Regions from separate parts of the Bradyrhizobium sp. P3_C3 genome, predicted to be linked through region 1. Evidence: predicted binding sites of a transcription regulator. Region 1 holds the regulator's gene; each other region holds the start of a gene.
What was found. Region 1 encodes LexA, which represses DNA repair genes until DNA is damaged. Its sites were predicted from a motif close to TGTTCNNNNTGTGTTCNG; they were not measured.

Region 1 (7,007 bases):
CATTGGCCGCGGCCGGCGAGGCCGGCGTGAGGCGAACGCTGGAGCTGCTCGAGGACGAGGTGCTGCGCTGCCTCGGCCTCTTGGGCGCCACCTCGTTCGCCGAGGTCGACAAGTCCTGCCTGCACCAGGCGACCGCAACGAATGCGCCGAGCGTGTTCAGCGCGTTCCCGCTGTTCGACCACGACCCCTATCGATATTGAGTGAAAGGATGCAATGAGCTCGCTCTCTCCCGGCAGCGCGGACGCGCTCCTGTTCGATCTCGGGCGCGTCGTGCTCGACATCGATTTCTCCAAGGCGATCGCCTGCTGGGCGGGACATGCCGGCTGCAAGCCGGAAGCCATCGTCGCGCGCTATGTGCGGGACAGCGAAGCCTACCGGCTGCACGAGGTCGGCAAGATCAGCGACGAGGCCTATTTTGACTCGCTGCGTGTCGCGCTCGGGATCGGCATCTCGGACGCGCAGTTCCTGGAGGGCTGGAACGCAATCTTCGCCGGCGAGATGCCCGATATCGCCGAGCTGCTGCCGCGCGCGGCGAAGCAGTTGCCGCTCTACGCCTTCTCCAACACCAACCGGCCGCATGTGGACCACTTCTCGAAGGAATATGCCGGCCTGCTCGGCCATTTCCGCGAGCTGTATCTGTCGTCCAGCATCGGCCTGCGCAAACCGGACCTGGAGGCCTTCGACCATGTCGTGGCCGCGATCGGCGTGCCGGCGAACCGCATCGTGTTCTTCGACGATCTTGCCGAGAACATCGAAGGAGCGCGGTCGCGCGGCCTGACCACGGTCCACGTGACCTCGCCCCGCGACGTCGGGAACGCCCTCAAGGCGCTCGGAATCTGATCTCTGGCCGGCAAGCCGACGGGCCGCGAATGGAACTATTCTGCCCGGGGGCAAGGAACCAAAACCCTTTGTGCATTTTTATACAGAGTTCCCGGAACGATTGCCCCTCTCAGGACTCATGAGTCCGTTGGGAATTCTACATCGGGCTTATCATCGTGTTAGGCAAAACCTACCTTACCAAGCAGGCCTCTCTGCTGATGAAATTCGCCAGAACCACCTCGGATTCTGACCTTTCCGCAAAACTGATCAGCAAGGCCGCCGACCTGAAATCCCAGGCCGACCCGCTGCCTGACAAGGATCAGGGCCCCGCAGCGCCGGACGTCAGTCCGTACAAGCAGCCGGGGGGCTGACCGATGCTGGCCGTGGCTCTCGTCTTTCTCGTCCTCGCCATGGCCATCCTCGTACCGGTCTGTCTCGCCTTCTGGATCATGCCGGGGCGGACTTGATGCTCACCCTTCATCGCAGAGCGGATGACGCAGGATAAATCATCCTGCGCGGCCACTGTTTTGCCTCTGCGCCTGCACTCGGCTAGAACTCTCGCCGCCGATTTGCCCGAACGGGCCCAGCAGGAGTTTTCACCCGTGGCCCTGATGCCGGTTTCCGACGCGCTCGCCGCGGTGCTGGCGGGCGCAGAGCCGTTGCCTGAAGAGATGATCGCGCTCGACGCAGCCTTCCACCGCGTGCTCGCGCGCGATGTCGCGGCGCGGCGCACGCAGCCGCCGCAGGCGATGTCGGCAATGGACGGCTATGCGGTGCGCGCGGTCGATGCGGCGAAGATCGACTCCCAGCTCACCCTGATCGGCGAGGTCGCGGCGGGCCGCCCGTTTGCGGGATCGATCGGCGCCGGCGAGGCCGTGCGTATCTTCACCGGCGGTGTCGTTCCCGATGACGCTGATGCGGTCGTGATCCAGGAGGACACGATCGCGGACGGCAAGCGCATCACCATCAAGGAAGCCGCCGTAACGGGGCGGCACATCCGCCCCGCCGGCGTCGACTTCTCGGAAGGCGACGTGCTGCTGCGCAAAGGGGCCCGGCTCACCGATCGCGACCTCGCGCTCGCCGCCGGCATGAATTACCCGCAACTGCCAGTCCGGCGACGCCCGAAGGTCGCGATCCTCGCCACCGGCGACGAGCTGGTGATGCCGGGTACGACGCCGGGCCACGGCCAGATCGTCTATTCCAACGGCTACGCCCTGCACGCGCTCGCCCGCAGCGAGGGCGCCGATACCATCGACCTCGGCGTTGCCGCCGATACGCTGGAGGCCACCACGGCCGGCATCGGCCGCGCGCGGGAGAGCGGCGCGGACATCCTGATCACGACCGGCGGCGCCTCTGTCGGCGACCACGATCTGGTCCAGCAGGCGCTGAGGGACGAAGGTATCTCGATGGCGTTCTGGAAGATCGCGATGCGGCCGGGCAAGCCGATGATGCACGGGCGGCTCGGCGCGATGCGCGTGATCGGCCTGCCCGGCAATCCCGTGTCATCCTACGTTTGCGGCTTCCTGTTCATGGTGCCGTTGATTCGCGCGCTTTCGGGCCGTTCGATGATTCATCACCGCCGCGAACGCGCGGTGCTCGGCCGCGATGTCGGCGCCAATGACCAGCGCGAGGATTACCTGCGCGCATGCCTCGAGCTGCGCGACGACGGCACACTCCTCGCCCTTCCGGTCAATCACCAGGATTCCTCGCTGCTTGCGAATCTCGCTGCGGCACAGGCACTTCTCGTGCGCGCGCCATTCGCGTCGAAGGCCGAAGCCGGCACGCCTTGCGAGGTCTTGCGGCTGCCCGTCTGAGCGCTTCGTTCGCGTGCGTTCCGCGAACTTTGTCGCGTTCACGGTAAATTAAGCAGTTGCGGAACATGTATCGAACATATAGTGTCCGTTCATGATTTGTTTCGAGAATGTAGCGGCTTACTGCTGAATTCAGCGTCTCGGAATCGAACGACATCAACCGGGGGATTTTGGTCGAGATGTTAACGCGCAAACAATACGAGCTCCTGCGGTTCATCAGCGAACGGCTGAAGGAAAGCGGCGTGCCGCCCTCCTTCGATGAGATGAAGGACGCGCTCGACCTGCGCTCGAAATCGGGCATCCATCGCCTGATCACCGCGCTCGAGGAGCGCGGCTTCATCCGGCGCTTGCCCAACCGCGCCCGCGCCATCGAGGTGATCAAGCTGCCCGAGCTTCAGGCCGCCGCCGGCAGCCGCCGCGGCTTCACGCCGAGCGTCATCGAAGGCAATCTCGGCAAGGTCCGCACGACGTCCAGCCCGCCGGCGGACGAGGGCGAGCGCCCCGTCGCGGTGCCCGTGATGGGCCGCATTGCGGCCGGCACGCCGATCGAGGCCTTGCAGACCCGCAGCCACACCATCAGCGTACCGCCTGACATGCTCGGCTCGGGCGAACATTACGCGCTCGAAGTGCGCGGCGATTCCATGGTCGAGGCCGGCATCCTCGACGGCGACATGGCGCTGATCCAGCGCAACGAGAGCGCCGATACCGGCGATATCGTGGTGGCGCTGATCGACGACGAGGAAGCAACCCTGAAGCGCTTCCGCCGCCGCGGCGCCTCGATCGCGCTCGAGCCCGCTAATGCGGCCTATGAGGTCCGCATTCTGCCGCCCAACCGGGTGAAGATCCAGGGCAAGCTGATCGGGCTGTACCGGAAGTATTGATACCGGACGTGCCGGTATCGGTTATTGGGCGCCCCGCGCGCTTTCGATCGGCATCGCCGATCCGAGATTGGAGCGGACGATTGTCCGCTTCCGCTGGATAGTCTTTCTGGTTTCGCGCAGATTATCCGGCCCCTCCTCCAGCGGTAAATCCTCGGCACGCMGCACGAAGCAGCCCTGCTTCGCGGCCTTCAGGTTCGAGGAGAAGTCATGCGCCGGATCGTTCTGAGCACAATTGCTGTGGCGCTGATCGCAGCATCAGCGTCGCAAGCCTTGGACGTACAAGCCTTGGCCGTGCAAGCCTTGGCCGCGCAATCGCGGCCCCATGTCCGCAAGGACACCGCCGTGAGCGAGCAAGTCCGCAAGGCCAGCGGCACCATCGACCGACCGTCGCGGCCGGGCTGGCAATATTCCGGCTGGTCGGCGCCTGCGGGGCGCTGACACGCGCCTGCAATGCAAAGGGGCGGGCTTTGTTCCTGGTGGATTCGGGAAAGTTAATGTGATTGCGGCCTGCGGCGGCGAGCCGTAGATTTGCCTACAACCCGGCAGAACGTTTGGTATTTCCACTCTGATAGAGGCCTGCGCCTCGATTAAGAGACGTGGGTCGCTATCCCTGCATGAGGAGCACCCGATGTGTGACTACAGCCTGCATGCCGTCGCGTCGCGTCCCGCCGAAGTCGGCGAGACGATCGTCACGACAACCTTCCGCGGCACCTCGACGCGCGGCTTTGCCTCCGCGGCCGATCCGACCGTCGCGGTCTGCCTGCTCCCGGGGACGGAGCTCGCCTTCGCCGACAACGTCCGCTACGACAATCGCTGGATCTGGACGCGCACCGTCAATTCGCGCGTCGGCAAGTTCGGCAAGATCGATCCGCACATTCCCGATCGCCATCATGATGCGATCGAATTCCCCGACGGCAAATCCGTGCTGGTGACGCAGCTGGTCGAAGGCCAGCGTGCGACCGTGCTGCAGCTACCGGTGACCCAGCCGCTCGGCGAGCGCGAGCACAAGCCGCAGACCATCACCGACAGCCGGACAACCATCACCCGCCTGCCGATCGGCTGATGCAGCCATTCCCGGCCGGCAGGTCGGGCCAGGATTGAAAATCGCCATCGCCGGCCGAGGCCGGCGAGATGGTGTCGTTTGTGTCCCGCGAAACTCCATCGGGCGGACCAAGCCGTGGCGTCTCCCACCGCACGAAGTTTGCGCTGTCCTGCCTGAATTTTGAACGTCCGTTCCGCAGCCAAATGGCCGATGCTTGGTGCGGCTTGAGACGGCGGGCACGTTCGATGAAGACCTTCATTCGCGTCGTTGAACTCTGGGTGCCTGACCGCACGCGCATGCGGCTGGAATTCGGCGGCGGCCTCTACGGCGAAGGGTTGTCCGCGTTTAGGGACGTGAGCGAGGATCTGCACTTCGGATATGACGAGGGGCTTCCCGGCAAGGCCTGGGCCGGCGGCCACCCCGTGATCCTCACCAGATTCACCGATTCCTATTTCAAGCGGACCGATCAGGCCATCGCCGCCGGGCTGACCTGCGGCGTGGCGGTGCCGGTGTTTTCAGGCGAATTCCTGCAAGCCGTCATGGTGCTGTTCTGCGGCGACGACGAGGCCCATGTCGGCGCGATCGAGCTCTGGCACAACGATGCCGAAACCTCCCACGAGATGGGGCTCGTCGACGGCTATTACGGCACCGCCGACATGTTCGAATTCAACTCCCGCCACACCAGATTTCCGCGTGGCTTCGGCCTGCCCGGCCGCATCTGGAAAGCCGGCCTGCCGCTGGTCATCAAGGATCTGCACGATGCCAGGAGTTTTCTGCGCTGGGAGGACGCCGCCAAGGTCGGAATCAATCTCGGCGTCGGCGTTCCCTACCGGGCCGGCACCGATCAGACCTGGGTGCTGACATTTCTCTCCGCGCAGGCGACCCCGATTGCGCGACGCTTCGAGATCTGGGTCCCGGACGAGGCCCGTTCGGCGCTGGTCTTCCGCGCCGGCGATTGCAGCGCGCAGACCGACCTCGCCGCGCTCTATGCGACGAAATCCATCGCCAAAGGCGAAGGCAGCATCGGCGGGGCCTGGGCCACCGGCATGCCCGCACTCAACGACGATCTCGCGCGTGACGGCTCGGTCGCGGCCTTGCAGGCCAGCGCCTCTGGACTGAGCCAGATGGTCGTCCTGCCGGTGATCGGCAACGCCAGGCTCGACGCCGTGCTGGCCTGGTATCTGTAACCCATCCGCTCAATCCTCGGCCTGTAGGTCGGCTTCCGATGGCGTCGCGTCGCGGTTGCGGGGAGCCGCCGCCTGCGGCGCAAGGCTCGCGCCGAAATCCGCCTCACCGGCGGCCGCCGGCGACCACGGACGATCTGCCCCCCTTGCCTTCGCCGCCTGAACCGCAAAGCCGTCGCCGCTTCGCGTCAGTGCCAGCGCGCCCTGCCTTGCGAGACGCTGACGGTCGACAACCATCGCTGCGCAATCCGGCGGCGCCGGCCGCGCCGTCACCACCAGCGCGGCACGGCTGCAATCGTCAGCCAGTGAATCGATGCGCAAGGCCAGCGCGACCAGGCGCCCGTCGGCGAGCGGCGTCACGCAGCCGGCCTCGTCGCACGACACGCCGGCAGCCAGTGACGCACTCCCGGCATCGCGCGGATCGGCGTCGGCCGCGAGCCATTCCTTCAGAAGAAAACTATCCTTGCTCGACCTGATCAGATGCAGGTGCCCATCCCTGCCCCGCACCGCGACACTCTGGCCGTCACCGGCGATCAGGACATCGGGCTGCCGCGCGCACAGTCCCCAGAGGATCGCGGCCAACAACACCACCGCGCCGGCCCAGCGCAACGGCGTGCGCAACAAGCCCATCACGATGATCCCCAAGCTTGCCGCGATCAGCGGTGCGATGCCGAAAGCCGAGATGCGGCCGACCGCGCCCGGCAAAGCGGCCACCCAGCGCGACACCGCAACCATCCAGTCGATGCCGATCCCCATCAGCCACCAGAACGGACCATCGAGTCCGAACGGCGCTGCAATCAAGCCCAACAGGCCCGCGGGCATCACCAGGGCCGAGACCACCGGCATCGCCCCGAGGTTGGCGAGCACGCCGAACGGCGTCACGCGGTGAAAATGGAAGGCGGCATAGGGCGTGGTCGCGAGCCCCGCGATCAGCGAGGCCAGGAACAGCATCGCGATCTCGCGCCCGCCCCACATTGCAATCCGCGCGGTCGCGGAATGATCTGGCGACGCAAACAGGTTCGGCATGCCGATCTGCACCAGTGCCACCAGTCCGAGCGTCGCGGCGAAGGACATTTGAAAACTCGGATGCACAAGTGCTTCCGGTGCGACCGCGAGCACGATCAGCGCGGCCACCGCCAGCGTGCGGAAGGTGATGGCACGGCGATCGACCATGACCGCGATCAGCACCACCGCCGTCATGAAGAACGATCTTTGCGTCGCGACCTCCGCGCCCGACAGCAGCAGATAGAACGCGGCTGCGACCAGCGCC
Region 2 (7,007 bases), 150 kb from region 1:
GGCTGGGCATCGCGGACACTTGCAGACTTTCCCCGATGATCCCGCTGACGAGGCGGAGTGAATTCTACTCCGCCGCCTCGCTCGTGCTCCGCCGCTTCGGCTTCCGCGCCTTCTTCAGCACAGGCTCCAGAAACTTGCCCGTGTAGCTCCTTGGCGCTTTGGCGATATCCTCCGGCGGGCCCCAGGCGACGATCTCGCCGCCGCCGTCGCCGCCTTCGGGGCCGAGGTCGATCACCCAGTCGGCGGTCTTGATGACTTCGAGATTGTGCTCGATGACGACGACCGTGTTGCCCTGGGCGACCAGCTCGTGCAGCACCTCCAGCAGCTTCTTGACGTCGTGGAAGTGCAGGCCGGTGGTCGGCTCGTCCAGGATGTAGAGCGTGCGCCCAGTGGCGCGCTTTGACAGCTCCTTGGCGAGCTTGACGCGTTGGGCTTCGCCGCCCGACAGGGTCGTCGCCTGCTGGCCGACATGGATGTAATCGAGGCCGACGCGGTGCAGGGTCTGGAAGGTCTCGCGCACGCGCGGCACCGCCTTAAAGAACTCGGCGGCTTCCTCGACGGTCATGTCGAGGACGTCGGCGATGCTCTTGCCCTTGAACAGGACCTCCAGCGTCTCGCGGTTGTAGCGCTTGCCCTTGCAGACGTCGCAGGTGACGTAGACGTCGGGCAGGAAGTGCATCTCGATCTTGATGACGCCGTCGCCCTGGCAGGCCTCGCAGCGGCCGCCCTTGACGTTGAAGGAGAAGCGGCCGGGCTCGTAGCCGCGCGCCTTCGCTTCGGGCAGGCCGGCGAACCATTCGCGGATCGGCGTGAAGGCGCCGGTGTAAGTCGCGGGATTCGAACGTGGCGTGCGGCCGATCGGCGACTGATCGATGTCGATGATCTTGTCGATGTGCTCGAGACCCTCGATGCGATCGTGGGGTGCGGCGCCTTCGCTGGCGTTGTTCAGCTTGCGGGCGATGGCCTTGTAGAGCGTGTCGATCAGTAGCGTCGACTTGCCGCCGCCGGAGACGCCGGTGACGGCCGTGAACAGGCCGAGTGGAATCTCGGCCGTGACGTTCTTGAGGTTATTGCCGCGCGCGTTGACCACCTTGATGGTGCGGCGATGGTTCGGCGGGCGCCGCTCCGGCACCTCGACCTCGAGCTCGCCGGTCAGATATTTGCCGGTGAGCGATTTCGGGTTGCGCATGATCTCGGCGGGCGTGCCTTCGGCGACGATGTTGCCGCCATGCATGCCGGCGCCGGGGCCGATGTCGAGGACGTAGTCGGCGAGCAAGATCGCGTCCTCGTCATGCTCGACCACGATCACGGTGTTGCCGAGGTCGCGCAGGCGCTTGAGGGTGTCGAGCAGGCGCGCATTGTCGCGCTGGTGCAGGCCGATCGAGGGCTCGTCCAGCACGTAGAGCACGCCCGTCAGTCCCGAGCCGATCTGCGAGGCGAGGCGGATGCGCTGGCTCTCGCCGCCGGACAGCGTGCCGGAGGAGCGGGACAAAGTGAGGTAGTTGAGGCCGACGTCGAGCAGGAAGGTGAGGCGCTCGCGGATCTCCTTGAGGATGCGGCCGGCGATCTCGTTCTGCTGCGTGTTCAGCGCTTCGGGCACGGTCTCGAACCATTCGCCGGCCTTCCTGACCGACAGCTCCGAGATCTCGCCGATATGCTTGCCGCCGATCTTGACGCAGAGCGCCTCGGGCTTCAGCCGGAAACCCTTGCAGCCCTCGCAGGGGACGTCGTGGAAATACTTTGCGAGCTCCTCGCGCGCCCACTCGCTCTCGGTCTCGCGATAGCGGCGGTTGATGTTGGTGATGACGCCCTCGAACGGCTTCTTGGTGTCGTAGGAGCGGACGCCGTCCTCGTAGGAGAACTTGATCTCGTCCTCGCCCGAGCCAAGGAGGATCGCGTTCTGCGTCTTCTTCGGCAGATCCTTCCATTTGGTGGTCAGCGTGAACTTGTAGTGCTTGCCGAGCGCGGTCAGCGTTTGAATATAGTAAGGCGACGACGACTTGGCCCAGGGCGCGATCGCGCCCTTGCCGATGGGGAGCTCCTTGTCGGGGATGACGAGGTCTTCGTCGACATGCTGCTCGACGCCGAGGCCGCCGCAGGCTGGACAGGCGCCGTAGGGATTGTTGAACGAGAACAGGCGCGGCTCGATCTCCGGAATCGTGAAGCCGGAGACGGGGCAAGCGAATTTTTCGGAGAACAGGATGCGCTCGGGCCCGCTCTTGTCGTGGATTTTTGCGGTCTTTTTCTTTTCTTCAGCAGGCGCAGCCGCTGCGGGCGCATCGGCGAATTCGACGACGGCGAGGCCCTCCGCGAGCTTCAGCGCGGTCTCAAAGCTTTCGGCGAGGCGCTGGCCGATGTCGGCGCGCACCACGATGCGGTCGACCACGACGTCGATGTCGTGCGGAAATTTCTTGTCGAGCGTCGGCGCCTCCGCGAGCTCATGGAAGGTGCCGTCGATCTTGACGCGCTGAAAACCCTTCTTGAGCCATTCGGCGAGCTCCTTGCGGTACTCGCCCTTGCGGCCGCGCACGACCGGGGCGAGCAGATAGAGGCGGGTGCCTTCGGGCAGCGCCAGCACGCGGTCGACCATCTGCGAGACGGTCTGGCTCTCGATCGGCAGGCCCGTGGCGGGCGAATAGGGCACGCCGACGCGCGCCCAGAGCAGGCGCATGTAGTCGTAGATCTCGGTGACGGTGCCGACGGTCGAGCGCGGGTTCTTCGACGTCGTCTTCTGCTCGATCGAGATCGCCGGCGACAGGCCGTCGATCTGGTCGACATCAGGCTTCTGCATCATCTCCAGGAACTGGCGCGCATAGGCCGACAGCGATTCGACGTAGCGGCGCTGGCCCTCGGCATAAATGGTGTCGAAGGCGAGCGAGGATTTGCCGGAGCCCGACAGCCCCGTGAACACCACCAGCTTGTCGCGGGGGATCTCGACGTCGACATTCTTGAGGTTGTGCTCGCGCGCGCCACGGATCGTAATTGCGCGCAGGCTGGATCCCGCGTTCTGCTGTTGGCGCTTCGCCTTGATCACTTCATCCATCCGAGTTGCCCTCAAGGAATCCCAAAGGTGCGCGATCGCGCCAACAAAAAAGGCGCGCGTCGCCCGGAACCGGGATCGGCGCCGATGGGTATGGCAGCGAACGTAGGAAGAACGGGAGCGGATTTCCAGTGGCGTGTGCGAATCGTCAACGGATTGTTGGCGCGCTGGCGGCATCTGGCAGGAGCGGGGCGCCCGGAACATGCGAAGGGCCGGCGCGAGGCCAGCCCTTCGTTCGCGTTTGAATGCGGATTTGGGGCAATCCGCACATGATCAGGACTTGGAGGTTCCTGTGGGAAGCTTTGTCTCAGTATTTGGCGACGACCGGGCCGCCCCAGCGGTAATTGATGCGGATCAGGCCCATGTCGATATCCTGGCCGATCCTGTCGGTGCGCGGGGCGAAGCCGCCGACGAGCGTTGCGAAGTCGGCGCTGTGATGGCCGAGGAAGACATGGTTGTACTCGCCGCCGACCGACCAGTTCTCCGCAAAGCCCCATTCCACGCCGATGCCGATGGTGTAGCCCCAGCGGGTCTGGTTGACGCTGTTGAACACCGCGGCCGGGACGCCGGGGACGAAGGTGTCGTACTTGTCGTGCGCCACCGCGGCGCCAGCCTTGCCATAGAAGAGCAGGTTGCTGACGGCGTAGCCCATCTGGCCCGTGAACAGGCCGAAGCTGTCGATCTTGGTCTGGTTGGTGAACAGCGGCAGCGCCACGCTGACATTGCTGCCCTTGAAGTCGGCCCAGTTGCCCTGGCCCTCGATGCCGAACACCCAGCGCGACTTCTGCCAGCGATAGCCGAGTTGTCCGCCGACTGTGCCACCGCCCGCATTGTGACAGCCTTCGCCAACGGCCGGATCGACAGCGATGCCGAGCGCGCGGGTCACGCCCCAGCAGGCATGGGCCAAGCCGCCGCCGCCGTTGATGCCGGCATAGATGCCGCTCCAGTCGTAGAGGGGAACGGCGGCCGCCGGTGCCTTGTAGATCGGGAGATCGGCGGCGGTAGCCGGCGCGACCGCGCCGAGTGCGAACAGGCTGACCGCAGCCAGCATCCACGTCTTCATGTCACGTCCCCAACTCGCCAAAGCCATATGCGGACGCCTTGCGCGCGCCTCACGACTCCAAGACGGTTGGGTGCATCCTCGCGCGAAAACAAAAAGGCCGGCGCAAGGCCGGCCTTTTGTAACGCGATGGCGTCGGAGGCGAAGATCAGTATTTGGCGATGAGGGGGCCGCCGAACCTGTAACTGACGCGGGCCGTTGCAATGTCAACGTCCTGGCGGATCCGATCGGCGCGCGAGAGCGTGCCGTTGTTGAACGTAAAGCGGTTGTCGCGCGATCCCATGAAGCCGTGCACATAATCGACGCCGACCACGATGTTGGGCGTTACGCCGAAATCGAGGCCAGCACCAACCGCTCCGCCCCAGCGCGTTTCATTCGCCCTGTCGAACACGAAGCCGGTGGCGGTGGTGAAGCCTTCGTATTTGTCGCTCACAACCATCGCACCACCCTTCGCGTAGAGCAGCACATTGCTCCAGGCGTAGCCGACCTGGCCGGTCACGAGACCGAAGGCGTTGATCTTCGAGCGGTCTGAGCCGACGCCGCCGGCAGCCAGGCTCGGTCCATTGGAGCCGGTAAGGTGAGCCCAGTCGCCCTGGCCTTCCACGCCGAACACCCACGACGCGCTTTGCCAGCGAAAGCCGGCCTGGCCGCCGGCCACGCCGCCGGTCGCGGTGTGGCAGCCCTCCGATGCGGGGGGAGTGACCGGCGCACCGAGGATGTTGGTGACGATGTCCCAGCAATTATGGCTCCAGCCGCCACCACCGTTGGCGCCGATGTAGAAGCCGCTCCAATCGTAGACCGCGGCGATCATCGGGGCAGGAGCTTTGGTGTAGGGCCTCGCCGCCAGATCGGCCGCCGAGACGGACGTGGTCATCGCGACTATGCCGGCGGCGGCAAGCATAAACTTGTTCAAGGCGGACCCCCCAAGGCCAAAGTTGTTGCGATCTTCGATACAACCTTTGAGGTGCGACAGTCTGTCACCGGAGGGTCACAACGCCCCGAAAAATGGAACTTGTCCGCAAGCGCTCGCGCCGTATGCGCGAAAACAAAAAGGCCGGCGCAAGGCCGGCCTTTCGTAACGTGATGGCGTCGCAGGCGAAGCTTAGTACTTCGCCACGACCGGGCCGCCGAAGGTGTAGTTCAGGCGAACGGTGCCCATGTCGACGTCCTGCTTGATACGGTCGATGCGGTCGTTGAAACCGATAAACGTAAAGCTGACATTGCGGCGGCCCATGAACAGATGGTCGTATTCGATCGCAACGGACCAGTTCGGCGCGAAACCGAATTCGAGGCCGGTGCCGACGGCGCCGCCCCAGCGCGTCTCGCTTGCGCTGTCGAGGACAACGCCGCCGATTAGACCGTTGTACTTGGCGTGCGTGACGGCCGCGCCGCCCTTCACGTACCAGAGCACGTTGTTCCAGGCATAGCCGACCTGGCCGGTGAACAAGCCAATCCCATCGATCTTGGTCTGGTTGACCAGCGGGGGCGGGGCAAGCACCAAGCTCGTATTCGAACCCTTCAGGTTGGCCCAGTCGCCCTGGGCTTCAAGGCCGAACACCCAGTTGGCCGACTGCCAGCGATAACCGACCTGGCCGCCGACGACGCCGCCGGTCGCATTGTGACAGCCTTCAGCCGTGTCCGGACCCGCAATGCCGAAGATGTTGTTGACGTCCCAGCAGTTGCGGCTCGAGGCGCCGCCGCCGTTGATGCCGAGATAGAAGCCGGACCAGTTGTAGATCGAGGCCACAGCAATGGGCGCCTTGGTGTAGGGGCGGGCCGCCAAATCGGCCGCCGAGGCGGGAGCCAACGCGCTGAGTGCGAACAGACTGGCCGAGGCCAGCAAAACCTTCTTCATTTCAATTCCCCAGTTTCGTTTCTCTTTGTCGGCGAAAAACGGCCGACCCAATGACCCAATCGATGTCATTGCTCTACACCATTGAAGCCGAAGGTTGTGTCACCGGGATGCCACAGCTCTCCCCGAAAAACGTTGGGAATCGGTTGGCCTGGATCTGGACGCGCGAAAACAAAAAGGCCGGCGCAAGGCCGGCCTTTCGTAACGCGGTGCGTTGGAAGCGAAGCTCAGTACTTCGCGACCACCGGGCCCCCGAAGTGATAGTTCACGCCGACCTGCACGGTGTGGAAGTTGAGCGTGCCGGTGGGCAGGGCGCCCGAGAAGTAGGTCTCGCCGCCGAGGCTGCGATAGAGGTACTCGCCCTTGACCGACCACTGCGGAGCGAAGAACGCCTCGACGCCCGCACCGACGGTCCAGCCGGAGTGCCACTTGCTGTCCGACGCGGTCAAGCCGAGAGCGGAGAGGCTGATCTTGTTGTCGATCCAGGCGTAGCCGCCGGTGCCGTAGAACAGGACCTGATTGACGGCGTAGCCGATACGGCCGCGCACGGTGCCCATGGCATCGGTCTTCGAGCTCGCCGTGGCGGTCACAACGCCGAATCCGGGAACAACAGTGGCGCCGGTCGCCGAAGCGCTGACGTCAGCCCAGGAACCATCAGCCTCGACGCCGAACACGACGTTGCCGGTCTGCCAGTTGTAGCCGGCGGTGCCGCCGACGAAGCCACCCTTCATCTTCGGGTCGCCGGAACCGTTTTCCCAGGCGCCGCCGCCGACGATACCGAGGTAGAAGCCGGTCCAGTTGTAGACCGAGGCCACCGCCACCGGAGCCTTGGTGTAGGGGCGCGCCGCGAGATCAGCGGCCGAAGCCGGAGCAGCGAGAGCGAACAAACAGGCCGAAGCCAACAAAACCTTCTTCATTTTCAAACTAATCCCAGTCCCGGTTTCTGTTTTTGCCTTCCGTGCGTTCGGAAGGACATCGGACGCCGTGGTCCAACTGATGTCGTGCTTACACCAGCAAAGCCGCAAGTTGTGTCTCCTAAAAGCCACAATAATCGC
Region 3 (7,007 bases), on a different contig from region 1:
ACCATGGTGCCGAGGCCGAGCGCGATGGCGACGGCGACCTTCACCCAGGTCGGGATGAACTTCGTGGCGCTATCGAGGCCGCCCTTGTAGGCGTTCAAGGTCGCGACCTCTTCCTTGTTGAGGTCGTTTTCCTTGTCCTTCATCAGGAAGCGGATCGCTTCCGAGGTCAGGTACATGTCGCTACGGGTGTTGCCGACCACTTCCGCCGGTACCTTGTTGAGCGAGCCGTACTTCGCGACCTGGTCGCCGACATCCTTCACCAGCACCGACAGCGAGGGGTAGGTGCCTTCGCTGATGTGGTGCGAGGTGATGTACTGCGTCACCGCAGGACGGGGATCGCCGATGATCGAGTGACCGGCGCCCTTGGCCGCGATCACCTTGGAGGCTGCGTCCGAGACCTTCTGGAACTGGGCGACCTGGCTCTCCGGCAGCGCGCGGTTGAGCGCGTAAGCCGTCGGCACGGTGCCGATCAGGATCAGCATGATGAGGCCCATGCCCTTCTGGCCGTCGTTCGAGCCGTGGGCGAAGCTGACGCCGGTGCAGGTCGCGATCAGCAGGCCGCGGATCCACAGCGGGGGCGCCTTGTTGCCTTCGGGCGCGGCATAGAGCGCCGGGTTGCGCACGATGAACTTGAGCAACAGCAGCAGCACGGCGGCGCAGATGAAGCCGAACAGCGGCGACAGCAGGAGCGCGTAGCCGATCTCGGTGGCCTTGCTCCAGTCGACGCCCGAGGTGCCGTCGCGGCCGCGCATGACGGCATTGGCGATGCCGACGCCGATGATCGAGCCGATCAGCGTGTGGGAGGAGGAGGCGGGCAGGCCGAAATACCAGGTACCGAGGTTCCAGATGATCGCGGCGATCAGCAGTGCGAACACCATGGCGAAGCCGGCGCTGGAGCCGACCTGGAGGATCAGCTCGACCGGCAGCAGCGAGACGATGCCGAACGCGACCGCGCCGGAGGACAGCAGCACGCCGAGGAAGTTGAAGAAGCCCGACCACATCACCGCGAATTCAGCCGGCAGCGAATGGGTGTAGATCACGGTCGCCACCGCGTTGGCGGTGTCGTGGAAGCCGTTGACGAATTCGAAGCCGAGCGCGATCAGCAGCGCGACGAACAGGAGGATGTAGGGCAGGAAGGTCGTCACCTTCGTGCCGGTCGCGTTGACGTCGACATAGATGCTGTAGGCAACGAACAGCAGGCCTGCGGCAAGGATGCCGAAGAACAGGATCATCGTGAGCGGGTTAAAACCCTTGTCGAGATTTGGCCTGGAAGCCGGCTGGACAGGCGTCGGATCGCCTACCGCACGGTCGAATGCAACATCTGTCATTTTTAGACGCCCCCTTAACTAATTTGAAGGGCTATTGTCCGCGATGGATTTGAAGGCTGGATGACAGCTGCGTCGTAAAGTCGCTTTCCCTCCAGTATTTGCCAGTATTTAGGCGGCGCGTGCGGCTTTCTTCTGCAAACCGGCGGCAATCTTCAGGTCTTCGACAAAGCGCTGATATTCCAGCACTTTGGCTTCCGGATCGGGCAGTCGCAGCAGATAGGACGGGTGCACTGTCACCAGCGCCTTGCGCCCGTCGGGCAGGTCTATGAGCCGGCCACGGGTCTTGCCGATCGGGGTGATCTTGCCGAACACGCTTTGCGCGGCGGTGGCGCCCATCGCCACGATGAGCTCGGGCTGGATTGCCGAAACTTCCCGCTCGTACCATTGCCGGCACGCCCGGATCTCCGGCGTCGCCGGCTTCTGGTGCAGACGGATCTTTCCGCGCGGCACGAATTTGAAGTGCTTGACCGCGTTGGTGACGTAGACCTTGTTGCGGTCGACGCCGGCTTCCTGAAGCGCCCGATCGAGCATCTGGCCGGCCGGGCCGACGAACGGATGGCCGGCGAGGTCTTCCTTGTCGCCGGGCTGCTCGCCGACCAGCATGATGGTCGAGTCTTTCGGGCCCTCGCCGAACACGGTCTGCGTCGCGTCCTTGTAGAGCGGGCAGGCGCGGCAATGGGCGGCCTCCTCGCGGAGCGCTTCGAGATCGTCGGCAACCAGCTTGCGTGGCATCGGAGCCTCCGGCCGCCTCTGGGGCTTGTGCGGATCGGTTGCAGCATTGGCGATCATGGCGCCGGTCATGCGCTCGGCGTCCTCGATCAAGGGCTTAATGATCGACGCCTCGGGCAGGTTCCTCCAATATTTCTTCGGCATCTCCGTCTGCATTGCCTTCACCTTCAGCCGCGCCGGATTGAAGATGCTGGCGTAGTAGCGCCGCCAGGTTTCCTCGAGCCGGTCTTCGCCGGGTGCTTCGTTCTTGCTCACGCCCGACGTGAACGAGAGCGCGTGGCCATCCCAATGCGCACACAGATCGGGTGTCAGGATCGACCAGGGCATGTCGGCGAAGCGCTTGGCGAAGAACGGTGCGGCGAGCTCGACGATGTAATGCTCCGGCTCGAACCAGGCGACGTAATGCGCCGCGCGTTCGCGGCCGATCTCGCGGAAGCGCACGAAGGCATGCATCTTGTGCTCGTCGCGATGAACCGCTCGTGCCATCGCCGTGACCTGCGCGACATCGGGATCGGTCACGACCTCGATGAGATCGTGATTGTCTTTCAAGCGCCAGAGCAGGCGATAGAGGATCGCAAAGCGCTCGCCGTCGCGATGCAGGATCGCGGCCTTGGCGAGCTCGACGAATTTTGCCGAGACGTTGAAGGTGCCGTCGTTCACCTCAAGTATCGGAGACGGCGCGGGCGGTGCGAACAACTCGGCTTCGCCGCCTTGTACGGTCCAGGTGACATCGGTCGGCTGCACATGATGCAGCACGAGCGACCGCGCGGCTTTGCGCCAGCCGTCGAAATCGGTTTCGGTGTCGAGGGTGATGTACTGCATCAGAAGCCAAACCCCAGTTGTGTTGCCTTCGGCTTGAACCGTTCGATCAGCCGCGCCTCGTCGAGGCGGTGCGGCGCGGGCCGGTGATCGCTGAGGACGATGAAAGGCAGCGCCTTGTTGCGGGGCACATGCAGCCGCGCGAGATCGGAGAGGCGGATCGTGGTGGTGCGTCGTGTCGCGATGATGCGTTCGACCGCCTTGGTGCCGAAGCCGGGCACGCGCAACAGCTCCTCGCGGCTGGCGCGGTTGACGTCGAGCGGGAAGCGGTCGCGATGGCGCAGCGCCCAGGCGAGCTTCGGATCGATGTCGAGCGACAGCATCGCGCTGTCGTCAACGATCTCCGCAACGTCGAAACCGTAGAACCGCATCAGCCAGTCGGCCTGGTAGAGCCGGTGCTCGCGCAGCAGCGGCGGCTGTACCAGAGGCAAAGCGCGGCTGGCATCGGGGATCGGGCTGAAGGCGGAGTAATAGACGCGCCGCAGCCTGTAGGAGCCGTAGAGATTGGCGCTGGTGTGCAGGATGGTGTGATCGGAGGCCGTGTCGGCGCCGACGATCATCTGCGTGCTTTGCCCGGCCGGTGCAAAACGCTGCGGCCTGGCCTTCGTCTTTGTGCTGCGGTTTTCCTCGGCCTCGTCGAGCTTCAGCCGCAGCCGGCCCATGGTGCGGCGGATCGCGCGCACATCCTTTTCCGGTGCGTATTGCTGCAGGCTCGTCTCCTCAGGCATCTCGATGTTGATGGAGAGGCGATCGGCATATTTGCCGGCTTCCGCGATCAGCGCGTCGTCGGCCTCGGGAATGGTCTTGAGATGGATGTAGCCGCGAAAGTGATGCTCCTCGCGCAGTTTGCGCGCGACGCTGACCACCTGCTCCATGGTGTAGTCGGGGCTGCGGATGATGCCGGAGGAGAGAAACAGGCCCTCGATGTAATTGCGCCGGTAGAAGTCGAGCGTGAGCTTGACCACTTCGTCGATGGTGAAGCGGGCACGCGGCACGTTGGAAGAGGCGCGGTTGACGCAATAAAGGCAGTCGTAGTTGCAGGCGTTGGTCAGGAGCACTTTGAGCAGCGAGATGCAGCGTCCGTCCGGCGCGTAGGAATGGCAGATGCCCAGGCCCGGTGCGGTCGAGCCCATGCCCTTGCCATCGCTGGAATCCCGCTTCTCGGTGCCGCTGGAGGCGCACGACGCGTCGTATTTGGCGGCATCAGCCAGAATCTCCAGCTTGCGTTGTACGTCCATCGTGGAATCCCTTTGATTCAGCTTACGAATCCGGATGAGCACCAATTCGATTGACTCCCCGGCCGCTGTTAGCTTTATATTAGAACATATCATGAACAAATGAGCCAGCCGCAGGTTCTTATTTTTGAGAACCTCGGCAATCACCTCTGAAGGAGCGGCGTATATGAGCGGCGCACGGATGAACGCGCTTGCGACCTTGCGCGGCCAGATCGAGCGCATCGAGACGGCGGAGGTCGTGCATCAGCACGATCGCGTCGCGCTCGGCCACGGCGAGGTCGACAGCGCGCTGAAGGGCGGGCTCGCGCGCGCGGTGATCCACGAGGTGTTTTGCGAGGGCCGGCAGGGAACCGCTGCGACGGGTTTTGTCATGGGGCTTGCGGGGCGTGTCTCGCGGCGCCGGCCGCTGCTGTGGGTGCGGCAGGATTTTTCGGAACTCGAGACCGGCGCGTTGTCGATGAGCGGGCTTGCCGAGATCGGTCTCGATCCGCGCCGCGTGGTGATGGTGCGCGCCGCCGATGTCGAGAGCGCGTTGCGGACCTCGGCCGATGCGCTCGCCTGCGACGCGCTTGGCGCCGTCGTGCTCGAGCTCTGGGGTGAGACGCGGCAATTCGATCTCGTGGCGAGCCGCAAGCTGACGCTGGCCGCGCAAGGCTCCGGTGTCACCGGCCTGATGTTGCGGATGGCCGCGCAGCCGCTGCCCTCGACCGCGGAGACGCGATGGATGCTGCGCGCGGCGCATTCGCCGCCGGGCCCGGCATGGAGTGCCTGGGGCGCGCCGCGCTTCGATGCGGAGCTCTTGCGCAATCGTCATGGCCCGTGCGGCCGGTGGATCATGGAATGGAAATGTGATGAGTGCCAGTTCTCTGAACCGTCGACGTATCCTCAGCCTGTGGCTGCCGCGCCTGCCCATCGATCGGATTCAGCGGTTCTTCGGCGCGCTGGGTAAGACCAATGATCCGAGCATCGTTGTCATCAAGGACAACAATGCGCTGGTGATCCATGCGCTGGACGAAGCCGCCGAGCGCCTCGGCTTGTATATCGGCCAGCCCCTGGCCAATGCGCGGGCGATGTGTCCGGACTTGAAAGTGTTCGACGCCGATGTCGTGGCCGATGCGAAGACGCTCAGCGACGTCGCCGACTGGTGCGACCGCTTCACGCCGCTGGTGGCGCTCGATCCGCCGCACGGGCTGTTTCTGGACATCACCGGCTGCGCGCATCTGTTCGGCGGCGAGGCTGCGTTGTTGCAGACCTTCGTCCGCGCGCTCGCCCGTCAGGGTTTTGCCGTCAGCGCGGCGATCGCCGGCACCTCGGTCTGTGCGCACACGCTGACGCGGCAGGCCTCCGGCACCATCGTCGCCGATGGCGGGGAGGCGGCGGCGATCAGCCGGCTACCGGTATCCGCGCTCGGTGCGGGCGAGGCCATCACCACTGGTCTGCGCCGCGCCGGCCTGAAAACCATCGGCGATGTCGCCTCGCGCGAGCCGCATGAGATCACGGCGCGGTTCGGCGCGCGGTTCTCCACGCTGCTCGCGCATGCGCAGGGGCATGGCGATGCCCCGATCAATCCGCGCAAACCGCTGCCGGATTACATCGTGGAGAAGCGCTTCGCCGAACCGATCGCCACCGACACCATGATCGCGATGACGCTGTCGCGGCTCGCCGATACGCTGATCGCGTCCATGGAGAAGCAGGGCAAGGGCGCGCGGCGGCTGGAAGCCGCCTTCTTTCGTACCGACGGCGTGGTGCGCGCGATCATGGTCGAGACCGGGCGGCCTGTGACGCAAAGCAAAGTCATCGACCGGCTGTTCCGCGAGCGCCTCGATGCGCTCGCCGATCCGCTGGATCCCGGCTTCGGCTTTGACATGGTGCGGCTGTCGGCGAGCCGCACCGAGATCGTGGTGCAGGAGCAGCGCGATCTCGACGCCCATGTCCACGACAATGACGAGCTCGCCGCGCTGATCGACCGCATCGCCGCGCGCATCGGCGGAAAGCGCGTCGTCGTGCATTTGCCTGAGGATACCCATATCCCGGAATGTGCGGTGCTGGCCGCGCCGGCCCAGCACCATCTCGCCGTGGCCATGCAGGCCGAATGGCCGGCGCGCGCCGAGAGCGAGCCGCCGCAGCGCCCCCTGCGGCTGTTCGACAGACCGGAGCCGATCAAGGTGCCGTTCGCGACCGTGCCGGACGGCCCGCCGCATCAGTTCACCTGGCGGCGCGCGCTGCATGCGGTCGTGCGGGTGGAAGGGCCCGAGCGTATCGCGATGGAATGGTGGCGGCAGGACGGCAAGCAATTGACGCGGGATTATTTCCGTATCGAAGATGCCGAAGGCCTGCGCTTCTGGATCTTTCGCGACGGTCTTTACGAAGGAGAGGTGTTCGACGACGAAGGCAAACCCATTCCTCCCAACTGGTATGTGCACGGTCTCTTCGCATGACCACGCCCGCTTATGCCGAGATCGGCATCACCACCAATTTCTCCTTCCTGCGCGGCGGCTCGGATCCGCGCGCCTATGTGCATCAGGCGAGCATCCTCGGCATTCCCGTGATCGGCATTGCCGACCACAACACGCTCGCCGGCGTCGTGCGCGCCTACAAGGAGCTCGACAATGACAAGGTGCTGCACAAGCCGAAATTGCTGATCGGCGCGCGCATCGTCTTCATCGACGGCACGCCCGACATTTTTGTCTATCCGCGCGACCGCGCCGCCTATGGCCGGCTGTGCCAGCTCCTCACCAGGGGCAAGCGCGGCGACGACATCACGCGGATCGAGAAGGGCGAATGCCATCTCACTTTTGCCGACCTTCTCGAGTTTTCCGAGGGCCAGCTCCTGGTCCTGACGCTGCCGCATCGCTTCGAGCCCGAGCAGGCGCTGGATGTTCTCGCCAAGCTCAGG

Region 2: uvrA (excinuclease ABC subunit UvrA) is a predicted target of LexA. The motif match lies at 3,140-3,157, and genes of this name have one in related genera.
Region 3: AC1DW2_RS08435 (ImuA family protein) is a predicted target of LexA. The motif match lies at 4,195-4,212, and genes of this name have one in related genera.

Annotation. Positions count from the first base shown of each region.
Region 1 covers NZ_JBFUGY010000011.1:13,596-20,602, reverse strand. The annotation lists gene AC1DW2_RS14440 (alpha-hydroxy acid oxidase) at 1-200, shown strand, start outside; gene AC1DW2_RS14435 (HAD family hydrolase) at 214-840, shown strand; gene AC1DW2_RS14430 (hypothetical protein) at 1,038-1,190, shown strand; gene AC1DW2_RS14425 (molybdopterin molybdotransferase MoeA) at 1,422-2,633, shown strand; gene lexA (transcriptional repressor LexA) at 2,810-3,511, shown strand; gene AC1DW2_RS14415 (hypothetical protein) at 3,719-3,949, shown strand; gene AC1DW2_RS14410 (hypothetical protein) at 4,140-4,574, shown strand; gene AC1DW2_RS14405 (GAF domain-containing protein) at 4,799-5,740, shown strand; gene AC1DW2_RS14400 (ComEC/Rec2 family competence protein) at 5,750-7,007, opposite strand, start outside.
Region 2 covers NZ_JBFUGY010000011.1:165,340-172,346, forward strand. The annotation lists gene AC1DW2_RS15125 (hypothetical protein) at 1-19, opposite strand, end outside; gene uvrA (excinuclease ABC subunit UvrA) at 65-3,043, opposite strand; gene AC1DW2_RS15135 (outer membrane protein) at 3,348-4,103, opposite strand; gene AC1DW2_RS15140 (outer membrane protein) at 4,249-5,013, opposite strand; gene AC1DW2_RS15145 (outer membrane protein) at 5,203-5,955, opposite strand; gene AC1DW2_RS15150 (outer membrane protein) at 6,180-6,869, opposite strand.
Region 3 covers NZ_JBFUGY010000005.1:191,400-198,406, reverse strand. The annotation lists gene AC1DW2_RS08450 (inorganic phosphate transporter) at 1-1,328, opposite strand, end outside; gene AC1DW2_RS08445 (UdgX family uracil-DNA binding protein) at 1,437-2,879, opposite strand; gene AC1DW2_RS08440 (putative DNA modification/repair radical SAM protein) at 2,879-4,114, opposite strand; gene AC1DW2_RS08435 (ImuA family protein) at 4,278-5,060, shown strand; gene AC1DW2_RS08430 (Y-family DNA polymerase) at 4,963-6,549, shown strand; gene AC1DW2_RS08425 (error-prone DNA polymerase) at 6,546-7,007, shown strand, end outside.